3 regions of the Veillonella sp. CHU732 genome follow, and region 3 is predicted to be linked to each of the others. Evidence: riboswitches for the same ligand, from Rfam matches in the RefSeq annotation. Region 3 holds a riboswitch; each other region holds the start of a gene.
The links. Region 3 has a riboswitch for thiamine pyrophosphate ahead of thiD (bifunctional hydroxymethylpyrimidine kinase/phosphomethylpyrimidine kinase). Riboswitches for the same ligand answer to the same signal wherever they lie in the genome.
Positions count from the first base shown of each region.

Region 1: it holds a riboswitch for thiamine pyrophosphate, as region 3 does, so the genes downstream of both, thiC (phosphomethylpyrimidine synthase ThiC) here and thiD (bifunctional hydroxymethylpyrimidine kinase/phosphomethylpyrimidine kinase) in region 3, are expected to answer to the same signal.
Region 2: it holds a riboswitch for thiamine pyrophosphate, as region 3 does, so the genes downstream of both, thiS (sulfur carrier protein ThiS) here and thiD (bifunctional hydroxymethylpyrimidine kinase/phosphomethylpyrimidine kinase) in region 3, are expected to answer to the same signal.

Region 1 is NZ_RQVC01000001.1:33,585-39,809, forward strand. It holds gene EO121_RS00180 (Abi family protein) at 1-640, shown strand, start outside; TPP riboswitch at 775-883, shown strand; gene thiC (phosphomethylpyrimidine synthase ThiC) at 961-2,265, shown strand; gene EO121_RS00190 (hypothetical protein) at 2,515-3,096, shown strand; gene EO121_RS00195 (hypothetical protein) at 3,141-3,863, shown strand; gene EO121_RS00200 (hypothetical protein) at 3,865-4,530, shown strand; gene rpsB (30S ribosomal protein S2) at 4,686-5,411, shown strand; gene tsf (translation elongation factor Ts) at 5,533-6,216, shown strand.
Region 2 is NZ_RQVC01000006.1:68,308-74,532, reverse strand. It holds gene murI (glutamate racemase) at 1-134, shown strand, start outside; gene EO121_RS04025 (hypothetical protein) at 143-682, shown strand; gene EO121_RS04020 (coenzyme F420-0:L-glutamate ligase) at 693-1,349, shown strand; TPP riboswitch at 1,400-1,499, shown strand; gene thiS (sulfur carrier protein ThiS) at 1,774-1,965, shown strand; gene thiF (sulfur carrier protein ThiS adenylyltransferase ThiF) at 1,966-2,541, shown strand; gene EO121_RS04005 (thiazole synthase) at 2,573-3,343, shown strand; gene thiH (2-iminoacetate synthase ThiH) at 3,417-4,556, shown strand; gene EO121_RS03995 (thiamine phosphate synthase) at 4,543-5,364, shown strand; gene EO121_RS03990 (glycosyltransferase family 2 protein) at 5,644-6,225, shown strand, end outside.
Region 3 is NZ_RQVC01000001.1:159,783-166,007, reverse strand. It holds gene cytX (putative hydroxymethylpyrimidine transporter CytX) at 1-696, opposite strand, end outside; TPP riboswitch at 839-946, opposite strand; TPP riboswitch at 1,127-1,223, shown strand; gene thiD (bifunctional hydroxymethylpyrimidine kinase/phosphomethylpyrimidine kinase) at 1,290-2,096, shown strand; gene thiE (thiamine phosphate synthase) at 2,203-2,874, shown strand; gene glyQ (glycine--tRNA ligase subunit alpha) at 3,227-4,102, shown strand; gene glyS (glycine--tRNA ligase subunit beta) at 4,104-6,137, shown strand; gene EO121_RS00765 (zinc metalloprotease HtpX) at 6,144-6,225, shown strand, end outside.

The sequences.
Region 1 (6,225 bases), 130 kb from region 3:
CTTAGCTAGAATATTAGGTGAAAGATATGGGGCTTTTGGATATTTAAATTTTGCGCAGTGGGCTAATCGGTCGAAGGCCACTAGATATACTATAGAAAAGAAACAGTATAGAATAAAGGAAGAGTTACAAAACTCTTTGAAACGTTCGGATTATATATCCTCTCAATCTAAGGATAATTTTGATGTAGATAATTTTCCAAGCATCTGGCTTGCAATAGATTTATTGACATTTGACTCTGTTTTAAAAATGATAGAAATTTTAAGTGAAAAAAATCTAACGCAATTAGCGAGTACATATAATTGCTCAAATTTGGAATTAGTTTCGTGGCTAAAATGTTTACATTTCATCCGTAATATATGTGCACATAACTCCAATTTAATAGATATAAAGTTAAAGACGAAACCTAAAATACGAAGTGTATGGAAAGAACAACTCTTTTACGATGAAAAAGGTGGACAAGAAAAGCCAACTAATGGAGCCTCCATTGTAATTCTTATTGTTATGGAATTGGTGAAAATGATAAATTCAAAGTATAATTGGAGCCGCATTCAAAACGTTATTAGTAGCATATGCAGTAATGATGAAGAAGCACAGCTGTTTGGGTTTAAAAATAAAAAAAGTGTAGATTTATTAAGTTAGATAACTTTTTAAAGAGGATAAACATAAAATAGCTAAGTATTAATTAAGATGGTTTATACTGCTTTGGAAATTAAACACAATGATTCTCTATAAAATTCCATCATTTCATGCTATACTATAAGCAAGTAAATATTTTAGATTTGCAAGGGAGCCTATGTAATAGGCTGAGAAAGGACTATGAAGTACCTGACCTTTTGACCTGATCGGGATTATGCCCGCGTAGGAAGCACGCTGACATATGTGGGTATCGATGTAATGTTGATACCTTTTTGTGTATAGAGCACCCCAAATAGGCTCCTTTGTAATGAAAGGAGCTTTTTATGTTTTACACACAAATGCAAGCAGCCCAAAAAGGCATTGTTACCGACGCGATGAAAGTGGTAGCAGAAAAAGAAAACATGGATGTTGAAGTATTACGAGAGTTAGTGGCAAAAGGACATGTAACAATTCCTTGCAACAAGCATCATACATCTTTACAACCAGAAGGAATCGGGCAGAAGTTGCGCACAAAAATTAATGTGAACTTAGGAACATCTAAAGATTGTACAGACTACGAAGAAGAAATGAAAAAAGTTCATCATGCAGTGGCATTAGGTGCTGAATCTATTATGGACTTGTCTACACATGGTGATACAAAGGTGTTCCGCCGTTTGTTGACAAAAGAATGCCCTGTTATGATTGGCACCGTGCCAATCTATGATAGCGTTATTCATCATCAGAAGGATTTAGGTGAATTGACTGCAGAAGACTTTATTTCTACGATCCGTCTCCATGCAGAAGATGGGGTAGACTTTGTCACATTACATTGTGGGATTACGCAACATACGGTGGAGCAAATTAAACGACATAAACGTAAATTAAATATCGTGAGCCGTGGCGGTAGTTTAGTTTTCGCTTGGATGTCCATGACTGGTCAAGAAAATCCTTTCTATGAATACTATGATGAAATTCTAGACATTTGTGCAGAATATGACATGACCATTTCCCTTGGCGATGCTTGCCGTCCTGGTTGCTTGGCGGATGCCACAGATATCTGCCAAATTGAAGAACTTGTTCGACTTGGGGAGTTAACAAAACGAGCTCGTGAACGTGGTGTACAAGTATTGGTAGAAGGTCCTGGTCATGTGCCATTGAATCAAGTACAAGCCAACATGGAAGTGCAACAAACGATCTGCGATGGGGCCCCGTTCTATGTATTAGGACCATTGGTAACAGACATTGCACCAGGTTATGACCATATTACAGCGGCCATCGGTGGTGCCGTGGCAGCCATGCATGGGGCAGCATTCCTTTGCTATGTAACACCAGCGGAACACTTAGCCTTACCTGACGAAAACGATGTGAAAGAAGGCATTATGGCTTTCAAAATTGCTGCGCATGCCGCAGACATTGCAAAAGGGATTCCGAATGCACGAGATCGCGATGACCGCATGGCAGAGGCGCGCCAAAAACTCGATTGGGAAGCACAATATGCAGTAGCACTAGACCCTGAAAAAGCACGTCGCATCCGTGAAAGTCGTGCCCCAGAAGAAGGACACAAAGAAGCTTGTAGTATGTGCGGAAAATTCTGCGCCGTACGGAGCATCAACAAAGCCTTAGAGGGAGAGAAAATCGATATATTATAAAAGAGAAACAAAGCAACCAACTCAGTATAGGAGTTGGTTGTTTTTGTTGCATAAATGGCAACACAAGTTAGATGCATAAAAATATTTCCTACATATATTATCACAATGTATTTCGTATACTTCTGATTTTAGGTAAGAAATATCAAAAATATGTCCTAAATATCATGTAAAATAGTTGATTACTAGAGATATTATGATGTATGATAGTAATAACATATATGTATTTTTGTTATTTATATGAGGTGTGCTATGAAAAAAAGAACAGCAGTCGCTCTTGTATTAGCAAGTGTATTTGCAGTGAATGCGGGTACTGCTACAGTAGAAGCTAGTTGGTTAAGTAAAACGTTAAAGAAATTAGATAACGCTTTGGGGGTTCCAGATAGTAATACACAGGTGACACAACAATCGGATGGATATTTGCATTTACCACAAGCCGGAGAGCGGTGGATTCTAGTAGCTGAAAATAAATACTATAAAACATATTTGGATAGAACTAAAGTGCTTGCAAGAGGAGAAGCTCAGGATCGTGTGGTAGAAGGCGTATTTAAACGTGAATTTACTCCTTTAGGATCCCAATGGTTAGGCGGATTTGGGGAAGTAAAACCTGATGTCGTAACTGTAGAATATTATTCAAATAGATATTATGTAAATTCAGTGTCTTGGCATAATGTTGGAATGTATTCTATACCAACCTCCTATTATGATGTTCATGGTAATTTAATTTACAAAGATAGTAGTATAGAAAGTAAATATCGTGGTAACTACATTCCAGACTCTGAAGACGAACACATCAAAGACCGGCTCTTCCATATGTTCGGCTGGGATTATTAATCCATAAAACAGTTTTATACTTATCGTAACAAGGGGGATGTATTGTGAAAAGATGGAAACTATTAGGGATAGCTTGCTCGTTATTTGTGTTGGCGGGTTGTGCGAGTCTGGACTCGAATATTGAAGTGGATAATGATTTTAGTGGTAAATGGGAGTCACAACTACAAATTCCTGAGCCAATGAGTAAAGTGGAATTAGAGTCGGCACTTCAAGATTCTTTACAAAAAGAAGCAAAAGGTTCCGTGCCTGTAGGAAAATTAGATGATAAGGAAACTAAAGAAAAAATTCAAAAAGACCAGCAAGCACTAAAAGAGTTTGCTGATAAGCACATTAAACTAGAAGCTGTAGATCCAACAGGTAAAGAAATTAATGATAAAGATGGTACCGTAAAATCTGGCAATTGGAAGATTACAGCAAAATTTGATGATGACAAGGAATTAACAAAAACATACAGAATCATTTATGGTGCATTAGGTAGCACTCCTGCGGAAAATGTTATTTTCCCATATGGTGATGAAAGTAATGAATACATGTTCTATATGGGTAAATCCTTTGGTACTACAAAAATTACAGTTGATGGGGATATTAAAAAAGAATTTGAAACAGATGGTGTAGTGAAAGACGATACAATCACATTTGTGAAAGATAAAGAAATTCGTTTTGTATTTACAACCGCCTCTCATTTCTTCAGAAATACAATTATTGCGATTATTGTTATAGGTGGTGCAATCGGTGGATTTATTGTATGGAAACGAAGAGGTGTGTAAAATGAACGTAAAACAAGCTTTTGTAAAAGGTTTTGCTTTAGTAGCTATAGTTGCCTCTTTGGCAGGTTGCGGATCAGTATCTTCATTAGGGGGCAGTCCGGATTTATCAGGGACGTGGTATCAATATCAACCGGGTTCAACCGATGGATCTGGCTATAGAAGTGGTACAATATACAAAATAACACTTGAAAAAGTTAGTGACCATACATATAAAATGGTGGAATCTAAGTATTATCAAAAAGGATTTAAAGAAGAGCACAAATTCTTAAATAAAGAAGAATACTTTAAGGATTATGAAGGATATCCTATGTGGGGAATACAAAAAGGTGTTAATAAGGCTGGTGTAGTTCCGCAATATGATGAAATACAAGAATGGGTAGGAAAAGTTGACAAGTTTAAAAAATATGAAGAAATTCTTACTGTAAGAGATGGTTTTGTGTATTCGGCATCGAATGGAGCATCACATAGTATTAAAGAAGATGGTGGAAAGCTAATACTTGTTAGTGATGGTGAAAAGATGCTGTATAAAGGAGATGACTCATTTTTTGAAGAAGCCTTTAAACAAGAGGAAGAGTTAATTAGAAAATCTATAAAAGAAGATAATGAAAAAAATCCTAAGCTTAAATATGAAATTAGAAATATTTCATTTACTAAGAAAGATTTATAGATGCAATTAAGGCATTCCCTCTTGCGTTCACCCCACATTTTATGCTATACTAACCAAGTATGAATACACACGCAACTAGACTATCAGTTCTGTGCGCAATTTCGCGTTTGCTGAGGGATGAGAGTTGCGGAGGTTTTTTAACAGGAGGTGCCAACATGGCAGTAGTATCACTTAAACAATTATTAGAAGCTGGTGTTCACTTTGGACATCAAACAAGAAGATGGAATCCTAAAATGGCTAAATTCATCTTCACTGAACGTAATGGTATTTATATCATTGACCTTCAAAAAACTGTAAAAAAAGTAGAAGAAGCGTATGATTTCTTACGTGAAGTAGCTCAAGAAGGTAAAACAATCCTTTTCGTAGGTACTAAAAAACAAGCTCAAGAAGCTGTTAAAGAAGAAGCTCTTCGTGCTAATATGTACTTCGTTAACGAACGTTGGTTGGGCGGTATGTTGACTAACTTCAAAACTATCGAAGCTCGTATTAAACGTTTAAAACAATTAGAAAAAATGGCTGAAGATGGAACATTCGAAGTTCTTCCTAAAAAAGAAGTAATTCGTCTTCGTCATGAATGGGAAAAATTGGAAAAATATCTTGGCGGTATCAAAGATATGCCAGAAATGCCAGGTGCACTTTTCGTAATCGACCCTAAAAAAGAAAAAATCGCTATCGCAGAAGCTAAAAAATTAGGTATTCCTGTAGTAGCTACTGTGGACACTAACTGTGATCCAGACGAAGTTGATTTCCCTATCCCAGCAAATGATGACGCTATTCGCGCAGTTAAATTATTAGCTGGTAAAATGGCTGACGCTATTTTAGAAGGTCGTCAAGGTGAACAAGACGCTTTCGGTACAGAAACTGCTTCTGAAGAAGCTTAAGAATCTGTAAGATTATTTAACAATATATACAGACATAGTCTTAATTGATAAATAAGTAATAACGATGTAAAATTAAGGTAAGGCTAAGGTCTTACCTTAATTATTTATAGGAGGAAAAATCATGGCTCAAATTACAGCAGCTTTAGTAAAAGAATTACGCGACATGACTGGCGCAGGTATGATGGATGCTAAAAAAGCATTGGTAGAAGTTGAAGGCGATATCCAAAAAGCAGTTGACTTTCTTCGTGAAAAAGGCTTAGCTGCGGCAGCTAAAAAAGCTGGTCGTATTGCAGCTGAAGGTGTAGTAGCATCTTACATTCATGGTGGTGGACGTATCGGCGTATTGGTAGAAATCAACTGTGAAACAGACTTTGTTGCTAAAACTGATGATTTCCAAGCTCTTTGCAAAGATGTAGCAATGCAAATCGCTGCTGCTAACCCAACATACTTAAAACGTGAAGATGTTCCAGCTGATGTAATCGAACACGAAAAAGCTGTATTGATGGAACAAGCTAAAGTAGAAGCTGAAGAAGACGTTAAAGCTGGCCGTAAACCAAAACCAGAAGCAGTACTTGAAAAAATGGTAGCTGGCCGCGTTGAAAAATTCTATAAAGAAAACTGCCTATTAGAACAAGTTTTCATTAAAGACGGTGAAAAAACTGTACAAGCTATGATCAATGAAGCAATCGCTAAAATCGGTGAAAACATTAACGTACGTCGTTATGTTCGCTATGCATTAGGCGAAGGTATCGAAAAGAAACAAGACGATTTCGTTGCAGAAGTTATGGCTACTGTAGGTAAATAAGTACGGAGA
Region 2 (6,225 bases), on a different contig from region 3:
AAGATTTAGAACAAACAAGTGGTCGAATAGGAACGATACAAGTTTGTGTCACGAGTCATGCAGATCGAGTGACTCCTATCGTACAAGATATTTTCAAAGATACTAGCTTAGAAGCTAAGCTCATTACTCTTTAGGAGGAATTATGTATATTTACACATTAATAGATACCCTAGTGTGGATAGCCTGTATCATTGCTATCATTTATATTGCCTACCGCATATTTGCATGGTGCCAAGGCAATGAAGACATTGTAATCTTGGTGAAACGTCGCACTCCATTTGTGGTAGAAGACATTAGTTTTGATCAAGTAGTGTTATCTACGGATATTCCATTTGTGAACAGAGGCAAACAATATGGAACCATCATGGATATGTTCCCTCGTCATTTATTGCCACAAGAACAATTTGACAATGTGCGAATTCAATCCTGGTTGACCGATGCAAAAGCAGAACGTCATGATGGCTATTGGGAAGCGTTAGTCTATAAACAACGACAAGGCAGTACGATTCGTTTGCGTCTAGTGATGACGGCTAATAGTGGTAACATTCGTAAAGACTTAGTGGGATTCCCAGACATGCCTATCGATATTTACCATCAAGTGGTAGGTCGCGAGGCGTACCGTATTTCAAAAACTAGAATTACTCTAACTGCAGAAGAGTTAGAAGTAGCAATGCGTAAATAGGAGGTACATTATGGCAGAATTAGAACTTTTACCAATCCCTACGCGCATTTTAACGAACAAAGATGATATCGTAGAGGCTATCGTAGAATTTGCAGGTCCTTATATTGGACCAGAAGATATTGTGTGCGTAGCAGAATCCGTCGTGGCTATCACGCAAGGGGAGTTTACACGACCAGAAGATTTAAAAGTATCTTGGCAGGCTAAATTTTTAAATCGCTTTATCCATCCTGATGGATCTATGGCATCTGTGTATGGTATGCAAGCAGCTATGGATAAAGAAGGGGAATGGAAAATGATGTTTGCCTTCCTCTGCGGAGCCGTAGCTAAAGTGTTTAAAAAATCTGGCGTATTCTATCAAATGGCACGGACTGCATCTTTAACAGATGATGTGACAGGCACCATGCCTCCTTTTGATAAATGCATTGTATATGGACCAAAACAACCACATGCAGTAGCGGATGCTATTATGAAAGCCACAGGAGCCTATGGGGCTTGTGTAGCGGACGTGAATGATTTAAAACGAGCAGCTATCTTAGGCCATAGTCGTGGATTGAAACCGCAGCAAATTGCGCAGATTTTAATCGATAATCCATTTGGCAATGATAGCCAAATGACACCTATCGTTGTGATTAAAAATTATGCCTCTGTGTCTGCACGGAGACGATAAAAATTGTTGATACTTAGGCTTGCAAATTGAGCTGTATCAGCGTATACTGAAAGAGAACTTTGGGGAGCCTACTGGCTGAGAGTAAACGAAAGTTTTGACCCATAACCTGATTTGGATAATGCCAACGTAGGATAAGTTTGATTCGTCATACTGAGGACATCCAACAGGATGTCCTTTTTTTGTATCTTTCATGGGATGGTCTATCGTATAGGGGTACAGAATAAAGGTACATCGAAATGGATGCACAAGTGGAACAGAATAGTGAGACGATAGAGTGCTACAGCATGAAGGGGCATACCACCGCGGGTATGGTTTTTCGTGCTGTTTTTTTATACTAGTATGTGGTGAAGGAAGCATGATTAGCAATTGGCATGATACTAGTTTGAAATAGGTATATAGCATACGCTATAGTTAGGAGGATACTATGAAAGTCAACGGAAGTACTTATAATTATGAAGGGCAAACGGTACAGGAAGTACTAGAAGCTTTAGCGTTTCGTATGGATCGCATTGTTGTGGAGTATAATGGCAAAATCCTTTCCAAAGCGGATTGGGAATCCACTCGTGTGAGTCCTGCAGACACAATGGAAGTAGTAACCTTTGTAGGAGGTGGCTAAATGGTATCTTTACAAGATAAAAAAGTTCTGCTTATCGGTGTGGGTGGTGTTGGCTCCCATGTGGCAGTGGCATTGTGCCGTGCTGGAATTGGTCAGTTAGAAATCGTAGACTTCGACGTTGTGGATGAGAGTAATCTAGGCCGTCAATACTATGACGTGAATGATGTAGGAGTTTTAAAAGTAGAGGCTATGAAAGGCCACCTCAATCGGATGAATCCAAACTGTGAAGTCATCGTTCATAATGAATGCCTCACACCAGAAAGATTATCTGAATTAATCGATGGCTATGACATGGTCGTAGAAGCAGTGGACAAGGCTGTCACAAAAGCGTGGATGACAGAAGTTATTTTGACCCATCCAGCAGAGCCTTTATTGGTAGGCTGTTCCGGTATGGCAGGTTGGGGCGATAGTAATGGTATCCGCCGTGAACGAAGACATCATCGTTGGTATTTATGCGGTGATGGTGTGAGCGATATCGATTCTATCGGAAAAATTACTGCCGCTCGTGTCATGGTTTGTGCCGGACATATGGCAAATGCTGTGATTCAACTATTACATGGAGAAGATATTGATTAAGGAGGAACCTATGACACTTTCAGTGAAAGATATGGAAACACAAGATACATGGACCTTAGGGGGACATACATTGCATTCTCGATTTATCTTGGGGTCTGGAAAATTTTCTATCGACTTAATCGAGGCTGTCCTAGAAGAAGCGGGCGCAGAAATGATTACCTTAGCTCTACGTCGTGCGGTAGGTGGAGAAGTGGAAAATATCCTAGATGCTATTCCAAAGGATACCATCTTAATTCCTAACACAAGCGGTGCCAGAGATGCAGAAGAAGCGGTACGCATTGCTAGATTATCACGTGCTACAGGTTGTGGAGATTTTGTAAAAGTAGAAATCATGAAAGATTCAAAATATTTATTGCCACATAATGGGGAGACCATTAAAGCTACAGAAATATTAGCAAGAGAAGGATTCATTGTTATGCCATACATGTATCCAGATTTAGAAGTAGCTCGTGATTTGGTGAATGCTGGAGCCGCTGCGGTGATGCCTTTAGCGGCACCTATTGGATCTAATCGTGGATTGCAGACAAAGGAATTTATCAAAATTTTAGTGAATGAAATTGATTTGCCTATCATCGTAGATGCTGGTATTGGTGCTCCATCCCAAGCAGCAGAAGCTATGGAAATGGGCGTAGCTGCAATCATGGCAAATACAGCCGTAGCCTCGGCAGGTCATATTCGAGGTATGGCGAAAGCCTTTGGTTTAGCCATCCAAGCAGGACGATTGGCATATTTGTCAAAATTAGGGCCAACTCTTGAAACCGGTGGTAGCGCTTCATCTCCGTTGACTGGATTTTTGAGATAATAGGAAAGGAATAGCCATGTCTAGTACCACCAGATACCATATAGACGATCCATGTTGGAAATATCGCCCCCATATGGATCAAATTGAAAGTCCCATTTTAGAAACAGTGTTACAAGAACGTGAACAATATACGTACGATCACTATACAGCAGATGATGTACGCCGTGTGTTGCAAGAAGATACTATTGATTTAGAAGGACTGAAAATTTTATTATCTCCTGCAGCAGAGCCTTTTTTAGAAGACTTGGCGGAGAAAGCGAAAGCCGTAAGAACAAGATACTTTGGTAATTCTGTATATTTGTTTACACCGCTATATATTTCAAATTATTGTGATAACCTATGCGTGTATTGTGGCTTCAACTGTAAAAATCAGATCCATCGGGCGAAGTTAGATGAAGCAGGTATTGAAGAAGAATTAAAAAATATTGCCAAAACAGGATTACAGGATATTTTAATTTTGACTGGGGAAAGTGAACGCCATAGTCCGATTTCTTACATTGGTCGTGCCTGTGAATTAGCAAAGAAATATTTTAAGGTAGTGGGCGTAGAAATTTACCCTGCCAATGTAGATGATTATGCATATCTACGAGAATGCGGTTGTGATTATGTGACCGTATTCCAAGAAACGTATAATTGGGAAAACTATAAAACACTGCATTTGTTAGGGAATAAAAGCATCTTTCCATATCGATTAGAAACACAGGAACGAGCTTTACGAGGAGGAATGCGTGGAGTAGGACTAGCAGCCTTATTGGGATTGGATGATTTCCGAAAAGATGCCTTTGCCACGGCTTTGCATGCTCATTTGTTACAACGTACCTATCCGCATGGAGAAATTAGTATTTCTTGCCCGCGCCTACGCCCTATCGTTAATGATGACACCATCAATGCAGGGGACGTAGGAGAAGCTCAATTATTGCAAGTCATCTTGGCGTATCGCTTATTCCTACCCTATGCAAATATTACGATTTCCACTAGAGAAACAGCCAGGTTCCGTAACGGGGTCCTACCATTAGCAGCAACGAAATTGTCAGCAGGTGTCAGCACAGGTATTGGTGAACATTCCTCAGAAGAAAAGAAACAAGAAGAAGGGGATGCACAATTTGAAATTGCTGACAGTAGAACCGTAGCGGAAGCTATGGAAGATGTGAAAGCCTTAGGCATGCAAGTGGTGATGAGTGATTATATCGATGTGCTCTATGAAGAAAAATAGCCCATCTATAGACACCTTAGTGTTGATTACAAATCGCCAGCTACTGAAAGATGACATTAGCTTAACAACATATGGTGCAGCACTGTCTAGGGGTATAGAAAGATTACAAAAGTATGGCAGACATTGTATTAATCATACAGAAGAAAGTAGTTTACCGTATAATATACGTAGAGCATATAGATCTACAGTAAAAGTGAATCTTCATAGTACTAAATTGCCTGATGCGAGGGCAGATAGTGCTGAACCAGACAACTGGATGAGAAATCACAGCAGTCTGTACACCCTGTGCCGTGACACTGATTTACCCTTTAAGGAGTATCTCCATCTCTGCGATTCCATAGGTAGTACCGTGGTATACCATGGAAAAGCAATTACTACCCGGGCACAATTAGAGATTATCTTAAACAGACAACCACGAATCCATATGCCTACCAATCTAATACGTCATTGGCAATCCGAACAAGAAGAACTATGGATTACCTTGCAACAACATTTTCAGGACATAACTATGTGGAGTACCGTCCACAACGAAGACGATATCAAGTTGTTAACATCCCTAGGAATCCCTAATTTGGAGTACGTCTTAATCAGTCCCATCTTTCCCACACCATGTAAAACAGGACATCCTGGTATTGGCGTTAGCCGAGGGAAAAAACTGTTACAACAGATCCAAGCTGAATATCCTCATGTACAAGGTATTGCATTAGGAGGTATCCACGAGCACAATTACCAACAATGCTTGCAACATTTTTTTACTGGCGTAGCTATTATGTCTGATTTCATGAAGCAAGTGCATAGCCATATATAAATATAAGAACGCCATACACTTCGGAGCAAATCTCAGTGGAATGTAAATTTGTGGAGAAGTGTATGGCGTTCGCTCCTTACGTTCTAGGCACGAAAGCGGGGAAAGAACGCCATATACAGCGTAGCACTCTCAGTGGAACGTAAATTTGTGGAGAAGTGTATGGCGTTCGCTCCTTACGTTCTAGGTACGAAAGTAGGGAAAGAACGCCATATACAGCGGAGTTTGCAAAACAAGTCTCAATCCTGTAAAATAGATAGGTAAAGATCATAAGGAGGAGCTATGTTACTGTCAATTGTTGTTCCCGTATTTAATGAGGAAGATAATATTCAAAAATTTTATACTACAGTCAAAGATGTATTGCAAACACTTGACTATGACCATGAAATTATTTTCGTCGATGATGGGTCCAGTGATGATAGTGCAGGCATGCTACGATATATTGGTAATCAAGATCCAAAAGTAAAAGTGCTGTTATTGGCAAGAAACTTTGGTCATCAATTAGCCTTGACCTGTGGATTAGATTACGCTCAAGGTGATGCGGTAATCACTATGGATGGAGATATGCAACATCCACCAGAGTTGATTCCAGAACTAGTCAAACATTGGGAAGCAGGTGCAGATGTAGTACGTACCATTCGTGATTCCACAGAAGATGCTAGTTGGGCAAAAGCTTTTACATCGAAATACTATTACAAAGTGCTTAACAAATTAGCCAATGTTCCTATCGTGGAAGGTGGTTCGGATTTTCGTTTGATGAATCGAAAATCCTTAGAAACATTGAAAAACTTTCGTGAACATGGCAGATTTTTGCGGGGCATTGTAGGCGACTTGGGGTTCGTGCAACATGAATTTCACTTCGTA
Region 3 (6,225 bases):
GAGGGCCGCAGCGAGGCCTAATACATACATGACAGAACTAGTTACGCCGTATACGATGGCACTAGATGCAGTACCTGCCACAGGATTCTTGGATAATCGAGTATAATCACTAATCAATGGTAGCCAAGACAATGGCATAGCAATGGATAATTCCAAGGCCGCTGTGAAAGTCATTTCATTAGTGATGATGCCTTGGCTGTGAATGGAACTTTCTTGTAACAAGCTAATTAGCAAATAGATGCACAGAATACCTAAGCCGTAGCCCATGATGCTGTTGATGTACCCCATATTACGGATACCGATGAATAGCCATACAATGATGAGAGCACCGATAATGATAGTCCACGCAGTGAATGGTAGATCCCACAATTCTGCGGCACCAAGAGCACCGTCATAGATCATAATACCGGTCCAGCCGATGAGTTGTAGAACGTTTAAAATGGAAAATAATTTCATGCCTCCATTGCCAAAGACAGTGGATACAGTTTGCATAGAACTCATGTGTTCACGAGCGCCGATGAGTCCTGCACCAAATAATAACAAACAGCCGATGACGTGACCGATGATGATGGCTAATAGGCCATCGGAAAATCCTAGGGGCGCAAAATAGGTGCCCGTCATAATTTCAGCAATGGAAAGAGCGGCACCGAACCAAATGAGGGACAACCGCGATGATGAAAGTTTTGAATCACTCATGAATACTCCTAACTATGCCAGTAGGAACAAAAAAGACTAATCTGAAACGATTAGCCTGTAGATGATAGATATTCTTAAGAGACCTAGTATTGCAAACAGGAACCATATGGTAATGTGTCCTTATGTGTTTGTATAGGTACTACAAAATATACTAATATATCCCTACGTTGGCATTATCCAAATCAGGTTATGGGTTAGTAGCACATAGCCACTTCTCAGCCCACTTTAGTGAGCACCCCTTACAGATGTATTATACGAATTGAATGATACTACGTCAATAGCAATATATAGGTGAATGTAATGTATTATATGAAATACATAGGATATATGAATGTCTATATTGAGAGGGAATCTCTTCTAGTGAAAGTAGTTTAGCTGTAATTTATTGTATTGCATTGGTTACTATTTCATGTTATAACTAAATTAATATAAGAACCACTAGGGGTGCTTATGCTGAGATTGATGAGTATCAAAACCCTAGACCTGAACCAGATAATGCTGGCGGAGGAAAGTGGATGGCATCGAATACTAGACATTGTACAAGAACCGTCCAAAGGATTGGTTCTTTTTTGTTACTAGTAAAGGAGATACCTATGAAATTACATAGAGCGTTAACAATTGCAGGAACAGATCCAACAGGCGGTGCAGGGGTGATGGCGGACTTGAAAAGCTTTCAAAGTCGTCATGTCTACGGTATGGCGGTGATTACTTCCGTAGTGGCACAAAATACTTGTGGTGTAACCCACATTGCCCATATGGATGTATCTATGATTGAAGCACAGTTACAATCGGTGTATACAGACATAGTACCAGAAGCAGTGAAAACTGGTATGTTAGCCACAGCAGAGATGATGGAACTCATAGGAACATATATAGATCCTAAGGTACCCTATGTGTTAGACCCTGTGATGATTGCCACCAGTGGGGATCGATTGATTTCCGATGAGGCGGTGAAAGCCTTACAAAGTAAATTGATTCCGAAAGCAACATTGATTACTCCGAACCGCAGTGAAGCTGAGGTATTGGCGGATATGAAAATCGATACGGTAGAAGCTTTGCATACAGCAGGGATTCGTATTTTACAAGAATTAGGTCCTCAAGCAGTCATCATCAAAGGTGGTCACATCGGTGAAGAGGCTACAGATTACTTGTTTACAAAAGATACGATGTCCATGCGTCGCTCTTGGACAAGTCCTAAATATGACACAGTACACACCCATGGCACAGGTTGTACATTCTCTGCTGTTATAACAGCAGAACTTGCCAAAGGTAAATCTTTGGAAGATGCCATTACCATTGGTAAAGAATATATTCGTTTAGCAATCTTGCACAATCCAGAGTTGGGTACAGGCAATGGACCAGTGAATCATATGGCCTATGGAGATGAATATTCTGAATAATCTACCCAAGTCTATGAGTATGATACAAGTCATATCGAATAGTTTGAGTGTCGTGGTATACTATAAGTAATCTGTTTTGATTGTTATATAAGAAACGAGGATTATTTTGAAACGCTATGATATAGATACAGTGCGATCCATGATGGGGTTGTACTTCATTTGTGGGACGCCGAATACGAAGGATATTCATAAAACATTGACAGAAGCTTGTAAAGGAGGTATTACATGCTTTCAATTCCGTGAAAAAGGGGAAGGTGCTCTAGTAGGTTCAGATAAAGAACAGTTGGCACGAGAGTTGCAACACATTTGTAAGGAATATGGAGTGCCTTTCATCATCAATGATGATGTAGAATTAGCTGAAAAGATAGGCGCTGATGGTGTTCATGTTGGTCAAGACGATATGGACTTAGAAGAGGTACGCAAACGATTGCCTCATGCCCTTGTGGGGACGTCTATTAACTCTGTAGAAGAGTTAGAGAACACAAGGTTAGACTATGTGGATTACATCGGTGTAGGTCCTATGTATGCAACAAGTACAAAGAAAGATACCAAAACTGTGCGTGGGCCCGAATTAATTTTAGCTTTACGTGCTCATAACCCGACAATTCCTATGGTGGCTATTGGTGGCATTAATCGAGATAACTTTGATGATGTCCTAGCTGAACCAGTGGATGGTATTGCGGTCATCTCAGCCATCACGGAAATGGAAGACATCGAATATGAAACTGCCATGTGGATAGAGAACATGGAATGGTGTAAGATGTTCTTGGAAAAATAGAGCTGTATTATCTGTGGAACACTGGTGTATGAGAAACTTAAGGATTCTCATTGGGTTATCCCTTGACACTAATCCCTTTTATCCATACAATAATATATATACATAAGTGATGAAGCAGAGGAGTATACTCCCTTTAGCGAGTGAGGATGGTGAAAGCTCACAATTGAGTAGAAGGCGCTGTGGAGCATGAGCAGGAACGTTGTACCATACTAGGTATGGACAATTAGTAAAGGCTATTTTTTAAAAGAGGGCATTAGCCAATTAGGGTGGAACCGCGGGTATATCTCGTCCCTGTAGCGATTTTCGTTGCAGGGACTTTTTTATTCCCTGTAAAACATAAGGAGGAATGGAAATGACATTTCAAGAGATGATTTTTACACTCCAAAACTTCTGGGGTGAACAAGGTTGTATTTTACAACAACCATATGACATTGAAAAAGGGGCGGGTACGATGAACCCAGCCACATTCTTACATGCCTTAGGACCTGAACCTTGGTCTGTATGTTATGTAGAACCATCCCGCCGTCCAGCAGACGGACGTTATGGTGACAATCCAAACCGTTTATTCCAACATCATCAATTCCAAGTTATCATCAAACCTTCTCCAGACAATATTCAAGAATTATACTTGCAAAGTTTGGCTGCTCTTGGCATTCATGCAGAAGATCATGATATCCGTTTCGTAGAAGATAACTGGGAGTCTCCAACATTAGGCGCTTGGGGCCTTGGTTGGGAAGTATGGTTAGATGGCATGGAAGTAACGCAATTTACCTATTTCCAACAAGTGGGATCTATCGATGTAAAACCAGTATCTGTAGAAATCACATATGGTTTAGAACGTTTGGCTATGTACATTCAAGGCGTAGAAAATGTGTATGACTTACAATGGAACGAACAATATACATACGGCGATGTATGGCATGCAAACGAAGTAGAACAATCTACGTACAGCTTTGAATTAGCAGATACAGATATGTTATTCAAATTGTTCGATATGTACGAAGCAGAGGCGACACGTGTATGTCAATTGGGCTTTGTGTTGCCGGCTTACGATTATGTGTTGAAATGTTCTCACACATTCAACTTGCTAGATGCACGTGGTGCCATTTCTATTTCTGAAAGAACAGCTTTCATCGGTCGTGTTCGTAACATGGCTCGTATTTGTGCACAAAACTATTTGGCGAAACGAGAAGAACTTGGTTTCCCATTGTTGAAAGGAGATAAATAAGATGGCTAAGGATTTACTCTTTGAAATTGGGGCAGAAGAAATTCCTGCAGGATTTTTGCCAAATATTATTAAACAATTAGGTGAATTAGCAACAGCTGCCTTGGCAGAGCGTCACATTCCACATGGCTCTGTAAAAGTCTATGCCACACCTCGCCGTGTTGCATTACTCATCAATGACGTAGCAGAACGTGGTGAAGATGTTCATGAAACACATAAAGGTCCATCTGTGTCTATTGCTTATGATGCTGACGGCAATGCTACAAAAGCAGCCATCGGTTTTGCTCGTGGTAAAGGATTAGATGTATCTGAATTAAAAGTAGTAGATGGTTACATCTTTGCGGACACAACAACAGCTGGTTTAGATACAAAAGAAGTCTTATCTGACGTATTACCATCCTTGATTACAGGTTTAAGTTTCCCTAAATCCATGCATTGGGACGATTTAGAAGAACGGTTCGTTCGTCCAGTACGTTGGTTGGTGGCATTATTTGGACAAGACGTAGTACCAGTGACATTTGCTAATGTAACTAGCTCTAATGTGAGCCGTGGACATCGTTTCCTTGGTGAGTCTGAATTGACTATTACAGAACCAAAAGACTATGTGGATACATTAACTAAGAACTTTATTATGATCGACCAAGACGTTCGCCGTGAGACGATCCGTAAACAATTAACAGAATTAGCAGTAACTAAAGGGGCTACTGTGGTGTGGGATGAAGATTTATTAGACGAAGTTACATTCTTAGTAGAATATCCTACAGCACTTTGTGGTACTTTTGATGAAAGCTATTTAGCGTTACCATCAGACTGTATTATTACACCAATGAAAGACCATCAACGCTATTTCCCAATGGTGGATGGCAAAGGAACATTACTTCCTATGTTCTTAACTGTTCGCAATGGGGATAGCAAATCTCTAGAAGTGGTAGCAGCTGGTAATGAGCGTGTACTTCGTGCTCGTTTAGACGATGCGAAATTCTTCTTTAATGAAGACCGTAAAACTCCATTAGCTGGTCGTTATGAAGCATTGACAAAAATTGTCTTCCAAGAAGGTTTGGGCAATTTAAAAGATAAAACAGAACGTCTATTAACATTAGGTACTACGTTAGCAAAAGAAGTAGGTTTTGCAGATACAGCTACCTTAGAACGTGCTACACACCTTGCTAAAACAGACTTAACAACAGGTATGGTGAGTGAATTTACTGAATTGCAAGGTATTATGGGTAAAGAATATGCTTTACTAGATGGCGAAACACCAGCTGTAGGGGAAGCAATTTTTGAACAATATTTGCCTCGTTTTGCAGGGGATATCTTGCCAAGTACCGATGCAGGTCGTATTTTGAGTATCGTTGATAAAGTAGATACCATTGTAGCTACGTTCAGCCGTGGTTTAATTCCAACAGGTTCCCAAGATCCATATGCATTGCGCCGTCAAACGATTGGTATCATCAACATCTTGATGGATAGCAAATGGTCTTTATCCATGCGCCCAATTTGGGTAAAAGCAATGGAATTATTAGGTGTGGCTAGTGAAAAACAAGAAGAATTACTAGGTCAATTAGAAAACTTCTTCATCCTTCGCCTGAAAAATATCTTGTTAGAACAAGGTATGCCATATCAAGTGGTAGATATCGTATTGAGCCAAGAGACTGTCACAGTTGCCCTAGCAGAAGGTTTAGGACAAGCCTTAAAAGCAAACCGTATTGATGAAAACGAACCATTAATGCAGGCTTACACACGTATTTTTAATATGGTAAAAGATGTGACTTTCACAGGCGTTGACGAATCCTTGTTAAAAGAAGATTCTGAACAAGCCTTGTACAAAGCTGCATTGCCAGTATATACAACGAATCGCAATGCCTTAGAGGCGGGGGACTATGTGAAAGCTGTAAGTTTGGCAGAATCCTTGGTGCCATACATTGAAACATTCTTTGAACATGTTATGGTTATGGATAAAGACGAAGCTGTGAAACAAAATCGTCTTCAATTATTGCGTATGACTTATGAAGTAAGTAACTTAGGCAAATTGAAGTAGGTTCTTATGATTGTTACGGTATTAACATTTTTTGCCAATCTGTTCATCATTGGTAGCATTGTGTATATGTATCAAGTCATCTTTGGAC